DNA from 4 places in the Acerihabitans sp. genome. Region 1 is predicted to be linked to each of the others. Evidence: predicted binding sites of a transcription regulator. Region 1 holds the regulator's gene; each other region holds the start of a gene.
The links. Region 1 encodes PurR, which represses purine synthesis genes. Its sites were predicted from a motif close to CANGCAAACGTTTGCNTG; they were not measured.
Positions count from the first base shown of each region.

Region 2: the regulator PurR is predicted to act here: its motif matches at 3,065-3,082, upstream of rbsD (D-ribose pyranase).
Region 3: the regulator PurR is predicted to act here: its motif matches at 4,681-4,698, upstream of purT (formate-dependent phosphoribosylglycinamide formyltransferase).
Region 4: the regulator PurR is predicted to act here: its motif matches at 4,560-4,577, upstream of purE (5-(carboxyamino)imidazole ribonucleotide mutase).

Region 1 is NZ_DASWOM010000047.1:3,532-9,557, reverse strand. Features, by position in the region: gene VGC33_RS08335 (Grx4 family monothiol glutaredoxin) at 1-324, opposite strand, end outside; gene VGC33_RS08330 (C40 family peptidase) at 750-1,601, shown strand; gene cydH (cytochrome bd-I oxidase subunit CydH) at 1,663-1,752, opposite strand; gene purR (HTH-type transcriptional repressor PurR) at 1,988-3,004, shown strand; gene cfa (cyclopropane fatty acyl phospholipid synthase) at 3,447-4,598, shown strand; gene VGC33_RS08310 (riboflavin synthase subunit alpha) at 4,624-5,265, opposite strand; gene VGC33_RS08305 (MATE family efflux transporter) at 5,471-6,026, shown strand, end outside.
Region 2 is NZ_DASWOM010000107.1:27,777-33,802, forward strand. Features, by position in the region: gene VGC33_RS17870 (OspG family effector kinase) at 164-2,935, shown strand; gene rbsD (D-ribose pyranase) at 3,096-3,515, shown strand; gene rbsA (ribose ABC transporter ATP-binding protein RbsA) at 3,523-5,034, shown strand; gene rbsC (ribose ABC transporter permease) at 5,034-6,002, shown strand.
Region 3 is NZ_DASWOM010000036.1:8,342-14,367, reverse strand. Features, by position in the region: gene VGC33_RS06195 (MurR/RpiR family transcriptional regulator) at 1-771, opposite strand, end outside; gene zwf (glucose-6-phosphate dehydrogenase) at 1,099-2,574, shown strand; gene VGC33_RS06185 (bifunctional 4-hydroxy-2-oxoglutarate aldolase/2-dehydro-3-deoxy-phosphogluconate aldolase) at 2,689-3,330, shown strand; gene purT (formate-dependent phosphoribosylglycinamide formyltransferase) at 3,463-4,641, opposite strand; gene VGC33_RS06175 (YebF family protein) at 4,873-5,583, shown strand; gene VGC33_RS06170 (tellurite resistance TerB family protein) at 5,738-6,026, shown strand, end outside.
Region 4 is NZ_DASWOM010000089.1:16,567-22,592, forward strand. Features, by position in the region: gene ybbP (putative ABC transporter permease subunit YbbP) at 1-252, shown strand, start outside; gene VGC33_RS15045 (NADP-dependent isocitrate dehydrogenase) at 521-2,752, shown strand; gene purK (5-(carboxyamino)imidazole ribonucleotide synthase) at 2,863-3,939, opposite strand; gene purE (5-(carboxyamino)imidazole ribonucleotide mutase) at 3,936-4,445, opposite strand; gene VGC33_RS15060 (UDP-2,3-diacylglucosamine diphosphatase) at 4,604-5,329, opposite strand; gene ppiB (peptidylprolyl isomerase B) at 5,338-5,832, opposite strand.

The DNA.
Region 1 (6,026 bases):
GGCGTTGTATTTCACCGCGGCTTCTTTAACCAGCGGTTGCAGTTCGCCGTGCTGATACATCTCAATGATGATATCGCATCCGCCGACCAGTTCGCCGTCCACCCAGAGCTGTGGAAAGGTCGGCCAGTTGGCGAATTTCGGCAACTCGGCGCGAATGTCCGGATTTTGCAGGACATCCACATAGGCGAAACGTTCGCCGCAGGCTGAGAGCGCCTGCACCGCTTGGGCGGAAAACCCGCAGCCCGGCAATTTCGGCGAACCTTTCATATAAAGAAGAATCGGGTTCTCAGCTATCTGCTGCTGGATTTTTTCTATTGTCGTCATTGTCTCGCTTCCTCACGCCAGTATCTGGCTTTATCTGCACTGTTCTGCACTGCTCTGTGCGGGATGACACTCAGTCTCTTTATTCTAGCCACTACCGGGCAAACTGATAAACGTTTTTTTACCGGCACGCGCGTTCATGGCGCATTAATTCGTTCCTTTCGCGTTCGCCCGCCAGGGTAAACATGATATTTTAGCGGCTTTTCACCCCGCCGGGGTAACAAAACGGGCTTAAACATTCGTTTAATGAACGGTAACTATGTTGAATAATGCGCCGCTGAACGCTGATAAATGCAGCAAAATCGAACTTATTCACGTTTATACACAATAAGGAGTGATTTGATGATGCAATGACGGAGCAAATAGCTTAAATTCCTGTGAGGTGTCGATAACCCCCTATTTTGGGCCACATAAGGATAGCGTTTATCATGCGTTTGTGCTTTACGCTTTTTGTGTTGCTTTTTACCCAGTTGTTTCTGAATCTGGCACATGCCGCGCCGAACGCCGGCGTTAACGCCGATCAGCGCAAGTCCCAGGCCGCGGCGGCTAAAACCGGTGACCGGCGCAAGCGCAAACCGGTAAAAATGGCCAAAAAAAGCAAACCCGTCGCCAGCGAGCCCGCCGTCAGCGCAAAAGCCGTTGCTAAAAAGCCGCCTGAACCCGCGCACGCGAAAGCCGTCGCTAAAAAAAGCACTTTACGCGTGCAGGCCAAGCCCCCGCGGGCAACGGCGACGAAAAAACTGGCTAATTTCACCCCGCCGAAAAAAGGCTATAAAAGAGGCTATGGCAGGCACCGGATTAAAGACCGGGCGGCAGTGGAACTGGTGGCCAACGATGAGCCGATCAAAATGAGCGACAGCCATAAAAAACGTTACCAAACCGCCAAGCTCACGGCCATGAACAAACTGCTTTCCCAAATGGGTAAGCCCTACCGCTGGGGCGGCATGTCGCCCAATACCGGTTTTGACTGCAGCGGCCTGATTTATTACGCTTATAAAGATGTGGTGCGCATCCATATGCCGCGCACCGCCAATGAAATGTATCACCTGCGCGACGCGGCGCCGGTCAAGAAAGATGACCTGGAAAGCGGGGACCTGGTTTTTTTCCATATTTCCAATCGCGGCGCGGCCGATCATGTCGGCGTTTATCTCGGCAACGGGCGTTTTATCCAGTCCCCCCGGACCGGCAGCGATATTCGCATCAGCTATCTGAGTGAAGATTATTGGCAGGACCATTACGTTGGCGCCCGCCGGGTGGTCACGCCGAAAAATATACGCTGATACCCTGTATAAAAAAGAGGAGCCCAGGCTCCTCTTTTTTATACACCCAACCGAAGTGCAATCAGTTCATCACCGCGGTAAAGCTGAAGGCGATTATCACCAACAGCGAGAACACCGTGGTCAGTAACGACATTTTTAAATCGCTATCCATTCTGTCTCCTTAGAAGTAAGCCAAGGCGCCGGTTCTAACCACCGCGACCCCATGTAGTTATGCTCAGTTTGCCATAGCGGCGCGCAAAAAGCTTGCGCCCGGGCTGACGTCTTGACATATAACGCTTTCACTTTAGCCCGGGATCAAGGAAAATTAACGGTTAATTCCATAGCGTCGTAAAGTGCTTGCGCCTTCGACAGATATTTTAGCCAGGGCGTACGGGAGTATTCAAGGCATGGCAACCATCAAAGATGTGGCAAAACGCGCTAATGTATCCACCACCACCGTTTCGCACGTCATCAATAAAACCCGTTTTGTTGCGCAGGATACAAAACTCGCCGTAATGGACGCCATAAAACAGCTACATTACTCACCCAGCGCCGTGGCGCGCAGCCTGAAGGTTAATCGCACCAAATCCATCGGCCTGCTCGCCAGCACCAGCGAAGCGCCTTATTTTGCCGAAATTATTGAAGCGATTGAACACCACTGCTTTGCCCGCGGTTATACCCTTATATTATGCAATTCCCACAACGATCTGGAAAAACAGCGCGCCTACCTGGCGATGCTGGCGCAAAAACGCGTCGACGGGCTGTTGGTGATGTGCGCCGAGTATCCTGAAGCGCTGCTGGATATGCTGGAAGAATACCGGCATATTCCCATGGTGGTCATGGATTGGGGCGAGGCCCGCCGTGATTTTACCGACGCCATCATCGATAACGCCTTTGCCGGCGGGTATATGGCGACGCGATATCTGCTCGAACGCGGGCATCGCGCCATCGGCGCCATACCCGGCCAGCTGGCGCGCAACACCGGCGGCGGGCGCCACCGCGGCTACCTGCATGCCATGAAGGAAGCCGGCATCCCGTTAAACGATCGCTGGATAGTACAAGGCAATTTCGAACCGGAATCCGGCTACCTGGCGATGAAGCAAATCCTGGCGCAAACGCCGCGCCCCACCGCGGTATTTTGCGGCGGCGACATCATGGCCATGGGCGCGCTGTGCGCCATCAATGAAATGGGCCTGAGCGTGCCTCGGGATATTTCTTTAATTGGTTACGACAATGTGCGCAATTCGTGCTTTTTCAGTCCGGCACTGACCACCATCCATCAGCCTAAAGAGGATTTGGGCGAGGCTGCGCTGACCATGCTGCTCGACCGGATAACCAGCAAGCGCGAGGACGCCCACACCATCGAAGTGCATCCGTCGCTGATTGAACGTCACTCGGTAGCCGACGGTCCCTTCCCCGCTTAAGCCCTGCCGCCAGGCTTTTCAACGGCGGGCGGGCGCCTATCTCTTTTTTGTAAAGCGCCGTCCGCCGTGGACACAAGAATTTTCATATATCGATCTCTGTGCAAACAGTTATTGTTTCAGAATGAAATCATTAAGTTATACTATGAAATACATTAGCGCGTTAGCTATTGTCTAAATTCAGATGCAGGCTTATACTCAATATCGTTAACAATTATAACGAGTTGTCTAATTATTTTGTATAAAAGTATGTCGTGTTTTCCAACATGACATCACCCTTTTTATAAAGCGCCCGGCTAAGTGGCAGTCTATGGTTTACTTTATATTCCTCTGTTGATGGTGGTACCTCAGACACCACGGATAACCGTGGATTCTTATAAAGCCCGCAGGCAGGGTGAATGCTTTTCCTGACGGGGCATTACAGAAGAAAGGTGATGGAGAAGCTATGAGTTCCTCGTGCGTTGAAGACCTGAGCTTTCATGATAATGATTGGTACCGTATCGTCCATGAATTGCTCGCGCAGGCCGGTATTGAACTTAATGGTTCAAGACCTTTTGATCTGCGAATCAAGAATCCAGGATTTTTTAAGCGTGTATTGCAAGACGGTTCTTTAGGATTGGGCGAGAGCTACATGGACGGCTGGTGGGAATGCGAACGACTTGACATCTTTTTCCAGCGGGTTCTTAAGGCGGGGCTGGAGAACAAGCTTCCGCATCATCTTAAGGATACCCTACGGATTGCCGCCGCCCGGCTGATGAATCTCCAGTCGCGCAAGCGGGCCTGGATTGTTGGCAAAGAACATTATGATTTGGGTAATGATCTGTTTGAAATGATGCTGGATCCCTATATGCAATACTCCTGCGGCTACTGGAACAAGGCGACCACCCTTGTGCAGGCGCAACAGGATAAGCTGAAGATGATCTGCGAAAAGCTACAGTTGCGTCCCGGCATGACGCTGCTCGACGTCGGCTGCGGCTGGGGTGGGCTTGCCGCCTATGCGGCGGAAAATTATGGCGTTTCGGTACAGGGCGTTACGATTTCCGCCGAGCAGCAAAAGCTGGCGCAAACCCGCTGCGAAGGACTGGACGTCACGATTTTACTGCGCGACTATCGCGATCTGGATATGCAGTTTGATCGCATTGTTTCGGTCGGGATGTTCGAACACGTCGGCCCCAAAAATTACGCCACTTATTTCGACGTGATCGATCGCAACCTGAAACGGGACGGTCTGTTCCTGCTGCATACCATCGGCTCGAATATCACCGACATGAATGTCGACCCCTGGATAGATAAATATATTTTCCCCAACGGTTGCCTGCCGTCGGTGCAGCAGATTGCCCATGCCAGCGAAAGACATTTCGTGATGGAGGACTGGCATAACTTCGGCTCTGATTACGATAAAACGCTTATGGCCTGGTATGAACGTTTTATCGCCTCCTGGCCGTCCTTGTCCGATAAATACTCCGACCGTTTTTTCCGCATGTTCAGTTATTATCTGAATGCCTGCGCGGGCGCGTTCCGCGCGCGTAATATTCATTTATGGCAAGTGTTGTTCAGCCCTGAAGGCGTGGAAGGCGGAATACGCGTTCCACGTTAAGCCCTTGGCGCGCCGGGCCGGCGCGTTAAAGGGTATTTATCGTCGCGGCAATCGCCGCTTCCCGCTGCGCCAGAACGCGCTCCACCGTATCCACCACCGCCTGGGTCTGGGGGTCGATTTCAATATTGACCCGCTGGCCCAGCCGTTTCTTGCCAAGCGTGGTGCGCAGCAGCGTCTCCGGTATCAGGTGGACGCAAAACTTTTCCTGCACCACTTCCCCAATCGTCAGGCTGATGCCGTCGATGCCGATATAGCCTTTGTACAGAACATATTTCATCAGTTCTTTATCCGGCATCCTGAACCAGATTTGCCGATTGTTTTCCGACGTGACGATTTTCACTATCTCGGCGCTGCACATAATGTGCCCTGACATGACATGCCCGCCGATCTCGGCGTTAAAGGTGGCGGCGCGCTCCACGTTCACCTCGTCCCCGACCTGTAAATCGCCGAGATTGGTCACCCGCAGCGTCTCTTTCATCAAGTCAAACGCCACCAGGTTACCCTCGATGCCGCTCACCGTCAGGCAACAGCCATTGTGCGCAACGGAGGCGCCCGCCTCAAGGCCTGCCAGCATTGCCGCCGGCAGGGTAATGAAATGCGTGCGAAAATTCGCCTTTTCGTCAATCGCCACAATGGGCGCGGTGCCCTGAACAATACCCGTAAACATAACCTTGGCCTCTGTAAACCACCGCTGGAATCAGTCAGGCTAGTGTGCACGATTTCCACGGGAAAACCAAATCGTCCACCTCGCGTATTTGTGCCGCCCCGCACTGGTATAAACGGGCAAATGCTTTACACTATGCCCCAGATTTTTAACCTTTATGTTAACTTTCGCCTGCTTATTCCATACTCATAAAATTATAGGTGCCTACGTGCAGAAGTACTTCCTGGAAGCGCGTACATTAATGTCCCTGGCGATACCGGTTATTTTCGCGCAAATAGCCCAAACGTCGATGGGAGTGGTCGATACCATCATGTCCGGTTCCGTCAGCGCGACCGACATGGCGGCGGTCGCCGTCGGCACCTCCATCTGGCTGCCCACCATCCTGTTCGGCCACGGCCTTATCCTTGCGCTGACGCCGGTTATCGCGCAGCTGAACGGCTCCGGCCGCCGCGAGCGCATCGCCTATCAGGTGCGCCAGGGATTCTGGCTGGCGGCGGCGGCGGCGATATTGGTCATGGTGGTGCTGTATAACTGCCGCCTGGTGATCGAAAGAATGCATCATGTCGATCCCGAACTCACGCATAAAGCGGTGGCTTACCTGCACTTCCTGCTCTGGGGGGCGCCCGGCTACCTGTTTTTCCAGGTATTGCGCTGTCAATGCGACGGATTGTCCAAAACCAAGCCCGGCATGGTGATAGGCTTCCTCGGCCTGCTGGCCAACATCCCGATAAATTATATTTTTATCTACGGCAAATTCGGCATGC
Region 2 (6,026 bases), on a different contig from region 1:
TTTTAATTAGTCCCTGCCGGTTTTTTTATGCAAGATACAGATAACAGCGCCACATTATTAATTAATGTATATGTTGCTTGTCATGATTGATGGCTTTTTGCCGTGCCGAAGGTCATTGGGCCTTCAATAACACCGTGAAAAAAATTGGGAAGGGATGCAGATTATGCCGTTATCCGTTATACAGCACAGGATAAATATAGGTCGTCACTACAACCAGACCCGTAGTTATGTCAGTGATAAAAAAATCAGGCAAAAATTGAGCCGAATGGCCGCGTCGCCAGGCGATCCGGCGGCGGGCGCCAGAGCGCATCTCATGCTGCAGGCGCTCACGCTGGCCACCAATTTTTCAGTCAGCCTGGCGCCGGTTATTTCACAGCCATATCCCCGCGCCGTTTATCCTTTGCCTGTCCGGCAGGGCCCGCCCGACGGCCTGCCGGGGGCGGTGATTGCCGACAGAAAGCCTGAACCGGCTGACCGGGCGCAAAAAGGGCGATTTTTAACCCTTTCCCACGCCGGCAAAGGCTTTGCGGATCATGGCAAGGGCCGAGGCGTTGTGCCTTTTATTTATATTTCGCCGGAAAGGGATAAATCATGCAGGAATAAGCGAATCGCAATAGATGTCTCATCCGGTTTGCAAGAAATGGCCTATCGCGAATATCTAGAAAATCATTGTCATATCCGAACCAAAACCAATCAAGGCGAAGTGTTGGGTGATAGCCTGCTCGTCGCCGGCGAATATGTCAGAAATCCGGTTCGCGGCCTCGCCGAGAGAGTGAAGGAGTGGATCAAGGGCGATGGGGAATTGTCGCAAGTAGAAGCTATAATTCTTGAAGTCGCCAATATTGGGCAAGACATTATTTTGGGATTTTTTACTGTAGGCACTTATCCGATTATTAAATATACTTCGGCAAAAGCCTTGGGTATTTCCGGCCATTATATCAATGGTGACAGCACCTGCGTAAGGAACGAATTTTCAGCTGAAGAGCTAGCCAATCTGCTTTTCAATACAGAAGTTGGCATTACCGACCGCCGGGCTTTTTTAAATTCGGGTTTGAACCTTAAGCCACGGGAATTGCAAAACGTTAATGCCTTCGAACCAGACGGGGTATTTGTTCATGAAAAAAATCCAACCGGGATCAATACCGTCAAACATCTTGTTGTTGATCTGGATGCTACCAACGTGCTGGTTCGTCAAACCGAAACAGGTGAATTATTTATTACACACCCGCCGAAGGGTAATACAATACAAGCCGGACGAAAAGTATTTTATGACGCTATAAATGATAAAATACATATTGACGGAGAAAGGCTGGAGGGGCTGGATTACACAATACAGGACGGGAAAAAATTCATTAAATTATATGATGTAAATTATGAACTCACCTATAGCGTTGATAAAAGAACACCGCAACTCAAATTGCAGAACCGTGACGGCACGGAGTCCATAATTCCCGTGTACCATGAAAAAATAAGCCATACCTGGCACCTGGGCACACACAATAACAAACCCGCCTTCACGCCTAGACAGGAAAAAAAAATTCAATTGTGGAAAGAAAAATTTAATGATGCTTATCAGTATATTCAAGTTGATAACCTTTATCCAAAGAATTATGGCGCTGGAAAAATCATTGAAGTCAGGACAAAATACGCCGGTGCTCTGGTTGATGATGTCATAATGAAGGTGGTTGAGCTGAAGGGGGAATTGGTGCCGGTACGTGAGTCGCTGGTGCCTAAAAGAGGCGTAAAATATGAAATATACAATCGGGCCATTCCCGGCAGGCGCGGCCATCCCGTCGAGTTTGACGGCCGCCGCTGGTTGTTTGAAGCCCCGACGTCAATCCATGTTGCCAAAACGTTGCGGCACGCTATTCCCAAGAATGCTGTAGGCGGGCGCGTGAACGCGTTTGATTTATCCACGCCGGATAAATTGGGCCTGCGTTGGGATATGAAAAATAATGCATATTTAAAAATTAAAGATAAGTATTTAAAAGTGAAAAGGTACCCTAAAACCGCAAATAAATTTTTTCTGATTGTTAATAATCGAAAAATCAACCTGCGCTTCAAAAAAAATAAATTTCATGTAGAAAATTTTAGAGAAAGACTTAACGATATACGCAAAATAGGCTTGAGTGGCCGCGCAGGACCTACCAAGCGTAAGCATGCTGTGGATATACTGAAGAATTTGCATGGATTCGACCTTGACCGAGCCAAGACACTGTTGTCTCAATATCGTTTTCCCCCCGAAGGTTTGTTCAACGAGTATTCGTTTGCCTTGGATTTAGAACAGTATGGGGAAATTCCACCCTGGGCAAAACGTTTTAAAATTGAGGAAAGCAACGATAACTTAGTGCCGGCGCCAGGGCGCAAAATAAATGTGTATGATCCCGACGATGAATCCGTCACTCATGAACTCCTGCTTGGTACGGAAGTTGGCGCAGGCGATTATGGTATCGTTTTCCAGGATGGCAAGGATCCCGATTGGTATATCAAAATAATGCGCCCACATCCTGATGGCGACAGCGATATAGATGTCGAGGTATTGGCGGAAAAGGAAGCGGAAAGCTTTCGTTTATTTTATGGGCCGGATTCGGCAAAAATCTTTACTGATAACAAGGGTAATTTTTATAACAGAATGTACAAAATCCCCGGCGCGACATTGGATTCTCTTCCCCAGAGTAGTCTGCCGCGCGATGCTATTGAACGCTTTGTCGATATGCTGGAAAAAATGAATAACGTCAACCTGTTACACGCCGATTTGCATTCGGCGAATATGCTGTGGGATGCCGGCAGTGAAATGTTTTTCCCTATTGATATCCTTGATATCAAGAGAGATTTTTTTCGCAGCGGTAACGACTATAAAGAGGGTTTAAACCAACGTGGCGAAGACCGATGGGACGATGTCATATATGAGATCAGGCAAAAAATGGTCCCCTGAGTTCCGGCATGCATGCGGCCGTCCTGAAAGCCTCACTGGCGTCGCCAAGGCCAGCGAAACGTTTCGATAGCGATCACATTTTTGATGTTTCGCGCTTGTGGCCGGGCGCGTTTGTGATTATTTTCAGGTCAGCGAAACGTTTCGCTGAGAGGATCTGGAAATGAAGAAAGGGTTATTGCTTAACGCCGATGTCTCCGCGTTAATTTCCCGCTTGGGACATACCGATGAAATCGTCATTGCCGATGCCGGGCTGCCCATACCCGCGTCCACCGACAGGATCGACCTGGCGCTGACCCAGGGGGTGCCGGGATTTTTACAGGTATTCGGCGTGGTGGCCAGTGAGATGCAGGTGGAAAAAGCCATTATCGCCAGCGAAATGGCCGCGCATAATCCCGCGCTGCATCGGGCGTTGCTCGACCAGTTGTCACGTCTTGAGCTGGCGCAGGGCAATACCATCGACATCGATTATATCAGCCACCAGGCGTTTAAAGGGCGGACCGCCCTTAGCCGGGCCGTGATTCGCACCGGGGAGTGCACTCCTTTTGCCAACGTTATCCTCTGCTCCGGCGTCACCTTCTGAGGCAACTATGCAACCCTTATTGCAACTGACCGGTATAGACAAGTCGTTTCCAGGCGTCAAAGCGCTTTCCGGCGCGTCGCTCAAGGTCTATCCCGGGCGGGTAATGGCTTTGGTGGGGGAGAACGGCGCCGGTAAATCCACCATGATGAAGGTGTTGACCGGGATATACCACAAGGATGCCGGTACCCTCGCCTTTATGGGGCGCGAGGTCGCCTTCAGCGGCCCCAAGGCGTCGCAGGATGCCGGCATCGGCATTATTCATCAGGAACTTAATCTGATCCCCGAACTGACCATTGCCGAAAATATTTTCCTCGGGCGCGAATTTCTTAACCGTTTCGGCGGCATCGATTGGAAACGTATGTATAGCGAGGCGGACCGGCTACTGGAGCGATTGAACCTGCGCTATAGCAGCCACCGGCTGGTGGGTGAATTGGCGATTGGCGATCAGCAGATGGTGGAAATCGCCAAAGTGATTAGCTTTCAGTCAAAAGTCATTATCATGGATGAACCCACCGATGCGTTAACCGATACCGAGACGGCATCTCTGTTCAGCGTGATAAACGAGTTGAAACAGCAGGGGTGCGGCATCGTGTACATCTCCCACCGGTTAAAAGAAATTTTCGAGATCTGCGACGATGTCACCATCATGCGCGACGGACAGTTTATTGCCGAACGGCCGGTAACCGGGCTGCAAGAGGACCAACTGATTGAAATGATGGTGGGCCGCCGCCTGGAGGAACAGTATCCGCGCATTGCGCAGCGTCCGGGCGCGGAGCGGCTGGTCGTCAGCAATCTGTCGGGTCCGGGGGTGATCGATGTCAGTTTTACCCTGCGCCAGGGGGAAATCCTGGGCTGTGCCGGGCTGATGGGCGCCGGGCGTACCGAACTGATGAAAACCTTATATGGCGCCGCCAGGCGCACCGGCGGCAGCGTGACCCTTGACGGCCGCGCCGTAACGGCCAGATCGCCCCAGGACGGATTGGCCAACGGCATCGTCTATATTTCCGAAGATCGCAAGCGTGATGGGCTGGTGTTGGGGATGTCGGTTAAGGAGAACATGACGTTGACCGCTCTGCGCTACTTCAGCCATCAGGCCGGTTGGCTAAAGCACGCCGACGAGCGGGTGGCGGTGGGGGATTTCATTCGGTTATTCAATATTAAAACGCCGTCGATGGAGCAGCCTATCGGTCTGCTGTCCGGCGGTAACCAGCAAAAAGTCGCCATCGCGCGCGGCCTGATGACCCGCCCCAAGGTGCTGATCCTGGATGAGCCGACCCGGGGGGTGGACGTGGGCGCCAAGAAAGAAATTTACCAGTTGATCAACCAGTTCAAACAGGAAGGGCTCTCCATCATTCTGGTGTCCTCCGAGATGCCTGAAGTCCTGGGCATGAGCGATCGCGTCATGGTGATGCATGAAGGCCGCCTGAGCGGCATATTTCCCATTGGACAGGCCACCCAGGAAGTGCTGATGGCCGCGGCCGTCGGCAAGCTTCCTCGTACACAGCAGGAGAATCAGTGATGAATTCCCGGACCATCCCCGCCAAACGCGGCATCAGTAAAGCCTGGCTGCTGGAGCAAAAATCGTTGATTGCGCTGCTGGTGCTGATCGCCGTGGTTTCCTCGATGAGCGCTAATTTTTTTAGCCTCAACAATCTGTTCAATATTCTCCAGCAGACCTCGGTCAACGCCATTATGGCGGTGGGCATGACGCTTGTGATCCTTACCGCCGGCATTGATTTGTCCGTCGGGTCGCTGCTGGCGCTGACCGGCGCGATAGCCGCCTCGGTGGTGGGACTGGAAATGAACGTGATGGTGGCGGTGGGCGCCTCGCTGGCGCTGGGCGCGGCCATCGGCGCCGTGACCGGCCTTATCGTGGCCAAGGGCAAGGTACAGGCTTTTATCGCCACCCTGGTCATGATGCTGCTGCTGCGCGGCATTACCATGGTGTATACCAACGGCAGCCCGGTCAATACCGGCTTCAGCGATGCGGCCGACGCGTTTGGCTGGTTTGGCATCGGCCGTCCCCTTGGCGTTCCCACGCCGGTATGGATTATGGCCGTGGTATTTCTCGCCGCCTGGTACATGCTGCATCATACCCGCCTGGGCCGTTATATCTATGCGCTGGGAGGTAATGAAGCCGCTACCCGGCTGTCCGGCATCAGCGTCGATCGGGTGAAGATTATCGTCTACTCGCTGTGCGGGCTGCTGGCGGCCCTGGCGGGCATTATTGAAGTTGCCCGCCTGTCCTCGGCGCAGCCCACGGCGGGTACCGGCTATGAGCTGGACGCCATCGCCGCGGTGGTGCTGGGCGGCACCAGCCTGTCAGGCGGCAAGGGTCGCATCATGGGGACGCTGGTCGGCGCGCTGATCCTGGGCTTCCTGAATAATGGACTGAATTTATTAAGCGTTTCCTCCTACTACCAGATGATCGTTAAAGCCGTGGTAATTTTACTGGCGGTGCTGGTGGATAACAAAAGCAGTAAATAACCTCTCCCCGCAGGAATGATAAAG
Region 3 (6,026 bases), on a different contig from region 1:
GCGCAGGGTGAAGCCGGTGGCCAGGACATCAATCAGGGTTAACTGGGCGATACGCGATATCATGGGCATAAACACATCGGTATCCTCCGGCACATCCAGGACCAGCGTCAGCGAAGCTTCCTGGGCCAGCGGCGAGTACTGGGAGGTGATGGCGATAACGGTAGCGTCATTCTCCCGCGCCAGACGCGCCAGGTCCACCAGCATTTTAGTCCGGCCGGTATGGGAAATCAGCACCACCACGTCGCCTTCGCTGGAATTCATGCAGCTCATGCGCTGCATGACGATGTCCTCGGAATAGACAATGGGGATGTTGAAGCGGAAAAATTTGTTCATCGCGTCGTGGGCCACCGCCGCGGAAGCGCCCAGGCCAAAGAAGGAAATCTTTTTCGCCTGGGTCAGCAAATCCACCGCCCGGTTGATGGCGAGGATGTCCAGGCGGGTCTTGACCTGCTCCAGACCGGCCATGGTGGATTCAAAAATTTTTACAGTATAGGAATCGACGCCGTCGTTCTCATCCACATTACGGTTTACATAAGGTGTACCATTAGCCAGACTCTGGGCGAGATGTAATTTAAAATCAGGATAGCCCTTGGTATCCAGGCGGCGGCAAAAACGGTTGACGGTGGGTTCGCTGACGTCGGCCATCCTGGCGAGTTTGGCAATGCTGGCGTGGATGGCGGTCTGTGGCGAGGCCAGGATCACGTCCGCCACTTTACGCTCGGACTTACTCAGCAATTCCATATGGCTGTTAATTTTTTCCAGCATGTTCATAAGTTAATAGCTCATGGATTTCACCGATTTCACACAAAGGAGAAATCATTACCGATATGATGAAATATACTACGACGCGCGCCGCAAAGGCAGTTAATCTGACTGGAATGGCGGGTTTTTTGCCAGACTATGAGCCGTGTCTAACTTTCAGAAATGTAATGTATTGACAAAAATGTTTTTAAATTACATTTTCAAAGAGGGCATAGGGTGGTTTTTGGTAAAAAATAGCGTTGTCACGCGGTTTTTCTGGCAATTTTTTGGCCGGCATCAAAATAAAACCTTTTAATATGTAATAAAATTACAAACATCCTGTACGAGGAGAGGAACATGGCGTTAACATCCATAGCCCAGGCATGCGATCTGGTGATTTTCGGCACCAAAGGCGATCTGGCGCGACGCAAGCTGTTGCCCTCGCTGTATCAGCTGGAGAAAGCCGGTTCCATTCATCCGGAGACGCGCATTATCGGTGTCGGCCGCGCTGACTGGGACGTGAAAGCCTATACCAAGGTGGTGCGCGAAGCGCTGGAAACCTTTATGAAGGAAACCATCGACGAGAAGCTTTGGAAAACGCTCAGCGGACGCCTGGATTTCTGCAACCTCGACGTTAACGAGTCCAAGCACTTCACTCGGTTGGGGGAAAAACTCGATCAGGAATCACGGGTAACCATTAACTATTTCGCCATGCCGCCCAACACGTTCGGCGCCATCTGCCAGGGCCTGGGCCAGGCCGGCCTGAATAAAGAGCCGAGCAGGGTGGTCATGGAAAAACCGCTGGGAACCGATCTGGCTTCCTCCCGGGTGATAAACGATCAGGTGGCGGAATATTTTAAAGAGTGCCAGGTGTACCGTATCGATCATTATCTGGGTAAAGAAACGGTGCTCAACCTGCTGGCGCTGCGTTTCGCCAATTCGCTGTTCGCCACCAACTGGGATAATCGCACCATCGATCACGTCCAGATCACCGTCGCGGAAGAGGTGGGTATCGAAGGGCGCTGGGGGTATTTTGATAAAGCAGGCCAGATGCGCGATATGATCCAAAGCCATTTGCTGCAAATCCTCAGCATTATCGCCATGTCGCCCCCATCCGATCTGACCACCGACCGCATCCGTGATGAAAAGGTGAAGGTACTGCGGGCGCTGCGGCCTATCAACCATACCAATGTGCGTGACACCACGGTGCGCGGGCAGTATACCGCCGGCTTTGTTCAGGGCAAGAAAGTCCCCGGCTACCTGGAGGAAGAGGGCGCCAATAAATCGAGCCATACCGAAACCTTTGTTTCCATTCGGGTGGATATCGACAACTGGCGCTGGGCGGGCGTGCCTTTTTACCTGCGCACCGGCAAGCGTTTACCGACAAAAAGTTCCGAAGTGGTGGTGTATTTCAAGAATCCGGCGCTTAATTTGTTCCGCGACTCCTATCAGGTATTGCCGCAGAATAAGCTGACCATCCGCCTGCAGCCTGACGAAGGCATGGATATCGAGATACTCAATAAAGTGCCCGGCCTTGATCATAAACATCGCCTGCAAACCACCAAGCTGGATTTGAGTTTCAGCGAAACCTTTAGCCATGAACATCTGGCCGATGCCTACGAACGGCTGCTGCTGGAAACCATGCGCGGCATCCAGGCGCTGTTCGTGCGCCGCGACGAGGTGGAACAGGCCTGGACCTGGGTGGATTCGATTATGGAAGCCTGGGCATCCGACAATGAATCTCCCAAGCCATACCAGGCGGGCACCTGGGGGCCGGTGGCCTCGGTTGCCATGATAACCCGTGACGGCCGCTCCTGGAACGAGTTCGAATAGCAGGGTATTCCCCACCGGTGCCGGACATGTCCCGCACCGGTAATTTTTAACCCGGTGTTTACGCGTACAGGGCATGAACGCCGGGTGATGATGTTTACACGGAGACATACAGTCATGAAGAATTGGAAAACCAGCGCGGAAACCATCCTGACCTCAGGCCCGGTAGTACCCGTTATCGTAATCAATAAACTGGAACACGCGGTTCCTTTGGCCAAGGCGCTGGTCGCCGGCGGGGTGCGCGTACTGGAAGTCACGTTGCGCACCCCCTGCGCAATGGACGCCATCCGCGCCATCGCCAAAGAAGTTCCCGAGGCTATTGTCGGCGCGGGTACCGTGACCAACATTGAGCAACTGGCGGAAGTGACCGCCGCCGGCGCGCAATTCGCCATCAGCCCCGGCCTGACCGAGCCGTTGCTGAAAGCGGCCGTCGCCGGCACCATTCCGCTCATCCCGGGCATCGCCACCGTATCCGAACTGATGCTCGGCATGGATTACGGCCTGCGCGAATTTAAATTTTTCCCGGCCGAGGCCAACGGCGGCGTCAAGGCGTTGCAAGCCATTGCCGGCCCGTTCTCCCAGGTGCGTTTTTGCCCAACCGGCGGCATTTCGCCGAAAAACTACCGCGATTACCTGGCGCTGAAAAGCGTGCTGTGCATCGGTGGCTCATGGCTGGTGCCGAACGACGCGCTGGAAGCGGGCGACTATGCGCGCATCACCGAACTGGCGAAAGAAGCGGTAGCCGGCGCCAAGCTGTAAGCCGACGCGCCATACCTGGCGCGCGACGCTTGACGCTTTGCCCATCACACCCGCCTCAAACTCATGTGCTCGTTGGTGGGCAATCCGGGCTCCTCCGCAAGAGGAGCTTTTTTTTGGCTCCGGCCAGGCGCGTCAGCCGCTGACCTTAACCGCCGCCGCGCAGGCCTTGGCCTCTTTTACCGCGTCTTCCACCGTATCCGCCATGGCCAGGGCCACGCCCAGCCGGCGTTTGCCGCTGATGTCGGGTTTGCCGAACAGTCGGATTTGCGTTTGCGCCTTCAGCGCCCGCTCCAGGCCGCTGAACCGCACATCGCTACTGTCCAGTTCCGGCAGGATAACCGCCGACGCCGCCGGACCGTACTGGCGTATGGCGCCGACCGGCAGGCCGAGGAAGGCGCGCACATGCAGGGCGAACTCGGAAAGATCCTGCGAGATCAGGGTGACCATGCCGGTATCATGCGGTCGCGGCGATACCTCGCTGAAAATCACCTCGTCGCCGCGCACGAACAGTTCGACGCCGAAGAGTCCCCGGCCGCCAAGGGCGGTCACCACCCGTTGCGCGATATCCCGCGCCCGCTCAAGCGCCAGCGTGCTCATGCGCTGCGGCTGCCAGGATTCGCGGTAATCGCCATCCTCCTGGCGATGGCCGATGGCATCGCAAAAATGGATGCCGTCGACGGCGCTGACGGTCAACAGGGTAATTTCAAAATCAAAGGCGACCAGGCCTTCGACAATCACCTTGCCGCCGCCCGCGCGGCCGCCCTGCTGCGCATAGGACCAGGCCGCGTCCAGGCCGGCGGCGTCGCGCACCAGGCTCTGGCCTTTGCCCGACGAGCTCATCACGGGTTTGATAATCAGCGGATAACCGATTGCCGCCACCGCCTGGTCCAGTTCGGCGCGGTCGGCGGCAAAACGGTAGGCCGAGGTGGGCAGGCCCAGCGTTTCGGCCGCCAGGCGGCGAATACCCTCGCGATTCATGGTCAAGCGCGTGGCCTGGGCGCAGGGCACGACATGGTGGCCCTGCTGTTCAAGGGTCACCAGCATATCGGTGGCGATGGCTTCGATTTCCGGCACGATAAAATCGGGCCGTTCCAGTTCAATCACCGCCCTGAGCGCAACGCCGTCCAGCATATTGACGACGTGCGCGCGATGGGCGACATGCATCGCCGGGGCGTTCGCATAACGATCGACGGCAATCACCTCCACGCCCAGCCGTTGACATTCTATCGCCACTTCTTTGCCCAGTTCACCGCTGCCGAGCAACATGACGCGCGTGGCGCCGGGACGTAACGCCGTTCCAATGATTAACATCCGCTTTCCCCTGAGGTGATAAAAATTGCGCGCAGTATAAACGAAAACGTTTGCCTGTGCAGCAGCACAGGCCCGTGGCCGCAGGATACAGGGGTGAAAAAATGCCGGAAGGGCGCTAAAAATCGCCGGCATTTGGTATAGTTGGTGTAGTTCCTGTTCTCAAGGTAATTTTAACCGGCTATTATCAATCAATACTTTGAGAAACGGATAATCAAAACACGTGGAGGTTTTATGCATAAAACAGGAATCGGCCTGATGGGCATTATCGCCATCGGCATGATGCTGTCGTCTGTAGCGGCCGCGGAAGATCAGACGCAGCCGGCGGCGGGGCAAGCGGCAACCACGCAAACGTCCACGGACGGTACATCCGCCGCCCGGCAGCCGGCCGGCCAGGCGCAGGATACGCAACAGGGCGCCGCAGCGCCGGCACAGGCGCCGGCCAACAACGCCGCGCCGGCAGAAACGCCGGCCACGCCCGCGGCCACCGCCCCGGCTAAAAAAGCGCCGGATGAAAAACCGGCCGACGACAAGCCGGCCGCCGCTAAACCTGCACCGGCGAAAAAGAGCGCGGCGGATAAAGCCAACCCGGCCGCCGCCACGGCGACCACCGCTGCCGCGACCGTCGAGAATAACAAGCCGGCGGCCAAAAAAAACCAGCCGGGTAAAACCTATAAAGTTGCGGCCTGTCCCGATCTGAACGCCCCTCAGGTAGCGGAACTGATTAAACAGGATTACACCCAGAATCGCTTCCCCCACACCGACGACGATAAAAAGGCCCTCGGCGGCGATACCATCGTCGCCCAGGTGAACCCGGAGGATATTACCGGCAGCGGCGACAGCTGGCAGGCGCCGTTGAAAATTCGCGGACAAACCGCCGATCGCGCCTATGCGGTTAACCTTGACTGTGAAAAAGGCGAAATAAGTTATTCACTCCAGCAATAAGATACCCCGCCGGACGCGCAGTGAAATGCGCGTCTGGACACCCACGGCCCCGCTATCTTTGCAAATCCTTTTAACAACTTGACACAAAAGCCGTTAGGTTAGGACGTGTGGCGCCGGACTCCGTCCGGCATACCCTACCTGAAGGGGAACGGCAATGAATCAGTGGATGCAGAAAATCCAGACCCTGGTCCAGCAGAAGGGCGGACCGGGGGATCCCGGCGGCAACCTGGCGGACCTGCTGGCGCCCGGCGCGCTTGGCGGGCTGGCCGGCCTGCTGGTGGCCAGTAAATCGTCACGCAAGATGATTGGCGCGGTGGGCAAGAACGCCCTGTTTATCGGCGGCGGCGCCGCGATAGGCGCGGTGCTCTGGGATCAATATAAAAAACGCGTACGCGACACGCATCAGAACGATGCGCGGTTTACCCAGCCACCAACTCCCATCA
Region 4 (6,026 bases), on a different contig from region 1:
AAGCTGCTGCGCGCCACGCTGTGGTATGAGTTTGCTTTATTGGGACTGGTTTCCGGCGTGGTGGCGGCGGCGGGCGCCGAGGTGGCGCTGGGTTTGCTGCAGCGCAGGGTATTCGATTTTCCCTGGGAACCGGACTATCGCTTGTGGTGGATGGTACCGGTGGGCGGCGCGCTATTGCTCAGCGCCTGCGGCACGGTGCTGGGACAGAGCCTGCTGGGGAAAAAGGGCGCGCACCGACAATATCAGGGTTAGTTTTTACAGGAAATGAACATTAACGCAACAATTGATATTCAACGGAGTGACAACCCGGTTGACAGTTACCGGCCGTCTACTGCACAGTAACGGCCTGGTAGACCATCATTCCGCAGACCCATTCTGCCCAACTGAAGCAGCTGAAAGCCCATGCCGGAAATAATTCTTTTCCGCGGATGCGACCCGAGGGTGCCGACGGTGAACGCAACGGTCCCGCACTCTTCAAGATAGTTGCAATCGCTATGATATAGAGGAGTTAACGTAATAAATGTCCACAACGTCGAAGATCGTCTATACGCTTACTGATGAAGCCCCGGCCCTGGCCACCTATTCCTTGCTGCCGATCATCAGGGCGTTTACCCAATCCCTGGGTATCGCCGTGGAAACGCGTGATATTTCGCTTGCCGGCCGCATCATCGCCAATTTCCCCGAATACCTTAACGAAAACCAAAAAATCGCCGATCACCTGGCCGAGCTTGGCCAGCTTGCCGTCACCCCCGAAGCCAATATTATAAAACTGCCCAATATCAGCGCTTCGCTGCCGCAGCTGAAAGCGGCCATCAAGGAACTGCAGCAGCAGGGTTACCCGGTCCCGGACTATGTGGACGAACCCGCCACGGATGCGCAAAAAGACGCCAATGCACGTTATGATAAAATCAAGGGCAGCGCGGTAAACCCGGTACTGCGCGAGGGTAACTCCGATCGCCGCGCGCCGTTGTCGGTAAAAAACTATGCCCGTAAGCATCCGCACCGCATGGGCGCCTGGTCCGCCGAGTCCAAGTCCCACGTCGCCCACATGAGCGACGGCGATTTTTATGGCAGCGAAAAATCCGCCCTGATCGCCGATAGCGGCAGCGTAAAAATCGAGCTGTTCGGCAAAGACGGCGCCGTCCAGGTACTGAAAGCCAAGACCGCCGTGGACGCCGGCGAAATTATCGATGCCTCGGTGATGAGCAAAAAGGCGTTGCGCCGCTTTATCGCCGAACAGCTTGAGGACGCCAAAAAACAGGGCGTGCTGCTGTCCGTGCATTTGAAAGCCACCATGATGAAGGTCTCCGACCCCGTCATCTTCGGCCAGTTTGTCGCCGAGTATTACCAGGATGTGCTGGAGCGTTACGCGGATGAACTCAAGCCGCTGGGCATCGATGTCAATAACGGCATCGGCGATCTGTACGCCAAGATCAAAGCGCTGCCCGCCGACCGCCAGCAGGAAATCGAACAGGCCATCCAGGCGCTGTACCAGGTACGTCCGCAATTGGCCATGGTCAATTCCGACAAAGGCATTACCAATCTGCACGTGCCGAGCGATGTGATTGTCGACGCCTCGATGCCGGCGATGATCCGCGATTCCGGTAAAATGTGGGGCGCCGACGGCAAGCTGCACGATACCAAGGCGGTGATACCCGACCGTTGCTACGCGGGCGTTTACCAGGTGGTGATCGACGATTGCAAACGCCACGGCGCCTACGATCCGACCACCATGGGCAGCGTGCCCAACGTGGGGTTGATGGCGCAAAAGGCCGAGGAGTACGGCTCTCACGATAAAACCTTCCAAATCAAGCACGATGGCGTGGTCAAGGTGACCGACGGGCAAGGCAAGGTACTGCTGGAACAGGCGGTTGAAGCCGGCGATATCTGGCGTATGTGCCAGGCCAAGGATCTGCCTATCCAGGATTGGGTAAAACTGGCGGTCAACCGCGCCCGTGAATCCCAAACCCCGGCCATATTCTGGCTCGATCCGGCCCGCGCCCATGACGCGCAAATGATCCGCAAGGTAGAGCGCTACCTCAAGGATCACGATCTCGGCGGCCTGGATATTCGCGTCATGTCGCCGGAAGACGCCACCCAGTTCTCCATCGACCGCATCCGCCAGGGCAAAGACACGATTTCGGTCACCGGCAACGTGCTGCGCGACTACCTGACCGATCTGTTCCCGATCATGGAACTGGGCACCAGCGCCAAGATGCTGTCCATCGTACCCCTGATGAGCGGCGGCGGCCTGTTTGAAACCGGCGCCGGCGGCTCGGCGCCAAAACATGTCCAGCAATTCCTGCAGGAAAACCATCTGCGCTGGGATTCGCTGGGCGAGTTCCTGGCCCTGGCGGCGTCCCTGGACCATGTAGGTAGTTCGCGTGCCAACGCCAAGGCGAAAATCCTGGCGAAAACGCTGGATCAGGCCAATGGTAAATTCCTGGATACCAATAAATCCCCGTCGCGCAAAACCGGCGAACTGGACAATCGCGGCAGTCATTTCTATCTGGCGCTGTATTGGGCGCAGGCGTTGGCGGGACAGGACGAGGACCCCGACCTGCGCGATCAGTTTGCTCCGCTGGCGCAAACCCTGGCCGAACAGGAAGACAAGATCGTCGCCGAGCTGAACCTTGTGCAGGGCAAGCCGGTGGATATCGGCGGGTATTATCACCCGTCGCCGGAGTTGGCCAGCCGGGCCATGTGCCCGAGCGCCACGCTTAATGGCGCGCTGAAAGACTTTATGGTCTGATGCGGTAAGCTTCGCTTGCCGAGCGTTCGGTTGCCATAGGTATTATCGGGCGCCGGCAAGCGCCAAGGGGGAAGCAGACGCGCTATCCCCCTTGGACCCCGCGCGATCTTTTAGCCCAATTGGGCCAGCGTTTGCCGCGCCCATGCCAATCCACTGTGATATTCCGCCGGCAGCAGGGGCGCAAGGCGCGCCAGCGCCTGGTTCAGCTCGGCGGCATCGGTATGGTTTAAGTTGAGGTGGCCGACCTTACGCCCCGGCCTCACCTCTTTTTCATACCAGTGCAGATGCACCAGCGGTTCGGCCAGCCAGGCGGCGCTGACGTCGGTACCGATAAGATTAACCATCACCGACGGCGTGGTGACAACGGGTTTTGGCATCGGCAGGTCGAGAATGGCGCGCAGGTGCAGTTCGAACTGGCTGATGGACGCGCCGTTTTGCGTCCAATGCCCACTGTTGTGTACCCGGGGCGCCAGCTCGTTAATCAGCAAATCGCCGCCAACGATAAAACATTCCATCGCCATCACGCCGACATACTTCAATTCATGCATAATTGCCGAAAGCATACTCTCCGCCCGGCGCTGCAACGCGTCGTCCGGCCCGGCCACCACCACGCTGGCGCGCAGGATACCGTCCTGGTGCAGGTTATGCGTCAACGGATAAAATACCATGGCGCCGTCATGCGCGCGCGCGCCGATAAGCGATACTTCGCCGGAAAAGGCGATACCTTGCTCAACGATACACTCGCCGTAGCACTCCTGGGGCAGCGTCGCTTCATCGCCGGGGACCAGGCGCCATTGGCCGCGCCCGTCATAGCCGCCCACCCGCCGCTTGACGATGGCCAGGTCGCCAAACGAGGCGAATATCTGCGGCCATTGCGCCGCCGCGGCCAGCGGTTCCCAGGGCGCGGTGGCCAGCCTCAGGCTGTCCAATAATTGTTTCTGCGTCAACCGGTCGGCAAGCCGCGGAAAAATATCGCGGTTAACAAAGGCATTATGTTGGGCCAGTTCACGGGTCAGGGGCGTTTGCGGCCAACGTTCGATCTCCGCGGTAATCACGCTTTGCGCAAACGGCACCGAGCCGGGATCGGCGTCAAGCCCCACCGGAAATACCGCAATGCCCAGCGGCTCGCCGGCCTGGCGCAGCATGCGCCCCAACTGTCCATTGCCCAGGATGCATACCGGTTTCATGCTTCCTCCCGCGGATCGGGATGCGCCAGCACCTCGTCGGTTTGCCCCTGACGCCAGGCCGCCAGCCGGGCGGATAAATCCTTATCGTGCAGCGCCAGGATCTGCGCCGCCAGCAGGGCGGCGTTCGCCGCGCCCGCCTTGCCGATCGCCAGCGTGCCCACCGGCACGCCGCGCGGCATCTGCACCATGGAATACAGGCTGTCGACACCGCTTAATGCCGCGCTCTGCACCGGCACGCCCAGCACCGGCACCAGCGTTTTCGCCGCCAACATGCCGGGCAGGTGAGCGGCGCCGCCGGCGCCGGCGATAATCACCTCCAACCCGGCGGCGGATGCCTGTTCGGCGAAGCTGAACAGTTTATCAGGGGTACGATGCGCCGAGACGATCTCCACATGGCAGGCAAGCTGCAGCGTGGCGAGGATGTCAGCGGCAAATTGCATTGTGGCCCAGTCGCTTTTGGACCCCATGACAATGGCGATTTTTGCCGGGGCAAGATTGGATTGCATGCGCGTGGTGCTCCTGTAAATGTTGCCGGCCACTCCCCGTAGCCTGCTGCGCGATGCCGCTGAGCGGAGGCTATCGGAAAGAAGAGGGCGTAGAGCATATCATGCGCGCCGGGAGAGGAAAACGGTTGCGTGCCCGCCGGCGCTATAAAATGCGCCGCTTAATCGAAGGGAAACTCAATCAGCTCGACGCTGGCCGCGGTGACCCGGATCATAGACCCCTGCCGGTGCCAGGCGCCCAGTACCGCGCGATGGGCGCGACCTTCCGCGGTCGGCACGGCATGGATCGCCGGCCGGTGGGTATGGCCGTGAATCATCCAGCGGGTGCCATGGCGCGCAAGCGCCGCAATTACCGCCTCTTGGCTGACATCCATTATCGTTTCGGACTTGGTGTTATTGGCGCGCTGGCTGCCGGCCCGCATCCGCGCGGCAATGCGCAGCCGCCATCTCAACGGCAGCGCCAGAAACAGGCGCCGCAGCCAGGGTTGATTGACCCGCCGGCGGTAACGTTGATAGGCCTTGTCATCGGTGCACAGCGTATCGCCGTGCAGCACCAGCAGCGACCGGCCATATAGGGTAAGCAGTTGCTCTTCCGGCAGTAGCGTCATGGCGCTTGCCGCGGCAAAATCCCGGCCCAACAGGAAATCCCGGTTGCCATGGATAAAAAAACAGGGCACCCCGTGGCGGGCCAGCGCGTTCAGCGCCGCGGCTATCTCGCCGTGCAGCGGGGAAGGGTCGTCGTCGCCAATCCAGGCCTCGAACAGATCGCCCAGGATATACAGCGCGTCGGCGTGAACCGCCTGCCGTTGTAAAAAATGCAGAAAACCGGCGGTAATCGCCGGTTCCTGAACGCTTAGATGAATATCCGCAACAAACAGGGTTGCCATGGCAACGTTTATTCGTCTACGGTCACGCCGGTGATGATCACATCTTCTTTCGGCACATCCTGATGCGGGCCGCTGTTGCCGGTCGCCACGTTTTTAATTTTATCGACCACGTCGAGACCGTCGGTCACTTCGGCGAAAACACAATATCCCCAGCCGTCGGCCCGTTCAGACCGGAAGTTCAGGAAATCGTTGTCCACCAGGTTGATAAAGAATTGCGCGGTGGCGGAATGGGGATCGTTGGTGCGCGCCATGGCCAGGGTGCCGCGGGTATTCTTCAGGCCGTTGTTGGCTTCGTTTTTCACCGTGGCGCGGGTTTTTTTCTGCGCCATGCCGGGTTCAAAACCACCGCCCTGGATCATGAAGCCATTAATCACGCGATGGAAAATGGTATTATCATAAAAGCCGTCACGGCAGTAGGTCAGGAAGTTCTCAACGGTAAGCGGAGCTTTGTCGGCGAAGGTTTTAATAACAATGTCGCCGTGATTGGTATGAAGAGTGACCATAAATAGTTGTCCTACGAGTCGGTAAAAGAGTTGCTCACACGAAGTGATCAAGCAGACTGAATTTATAACATAAGTCCGTCATGGAGTCAGCATTCACCGGAGCCGAATGGCTGTTTATGGTATTCGCCCGCGCCAGGCCGCGCTTTTTGCCGGAAATATCCCCCCCCGTTTTAAATCCGGTGTCCCCGGCCTTG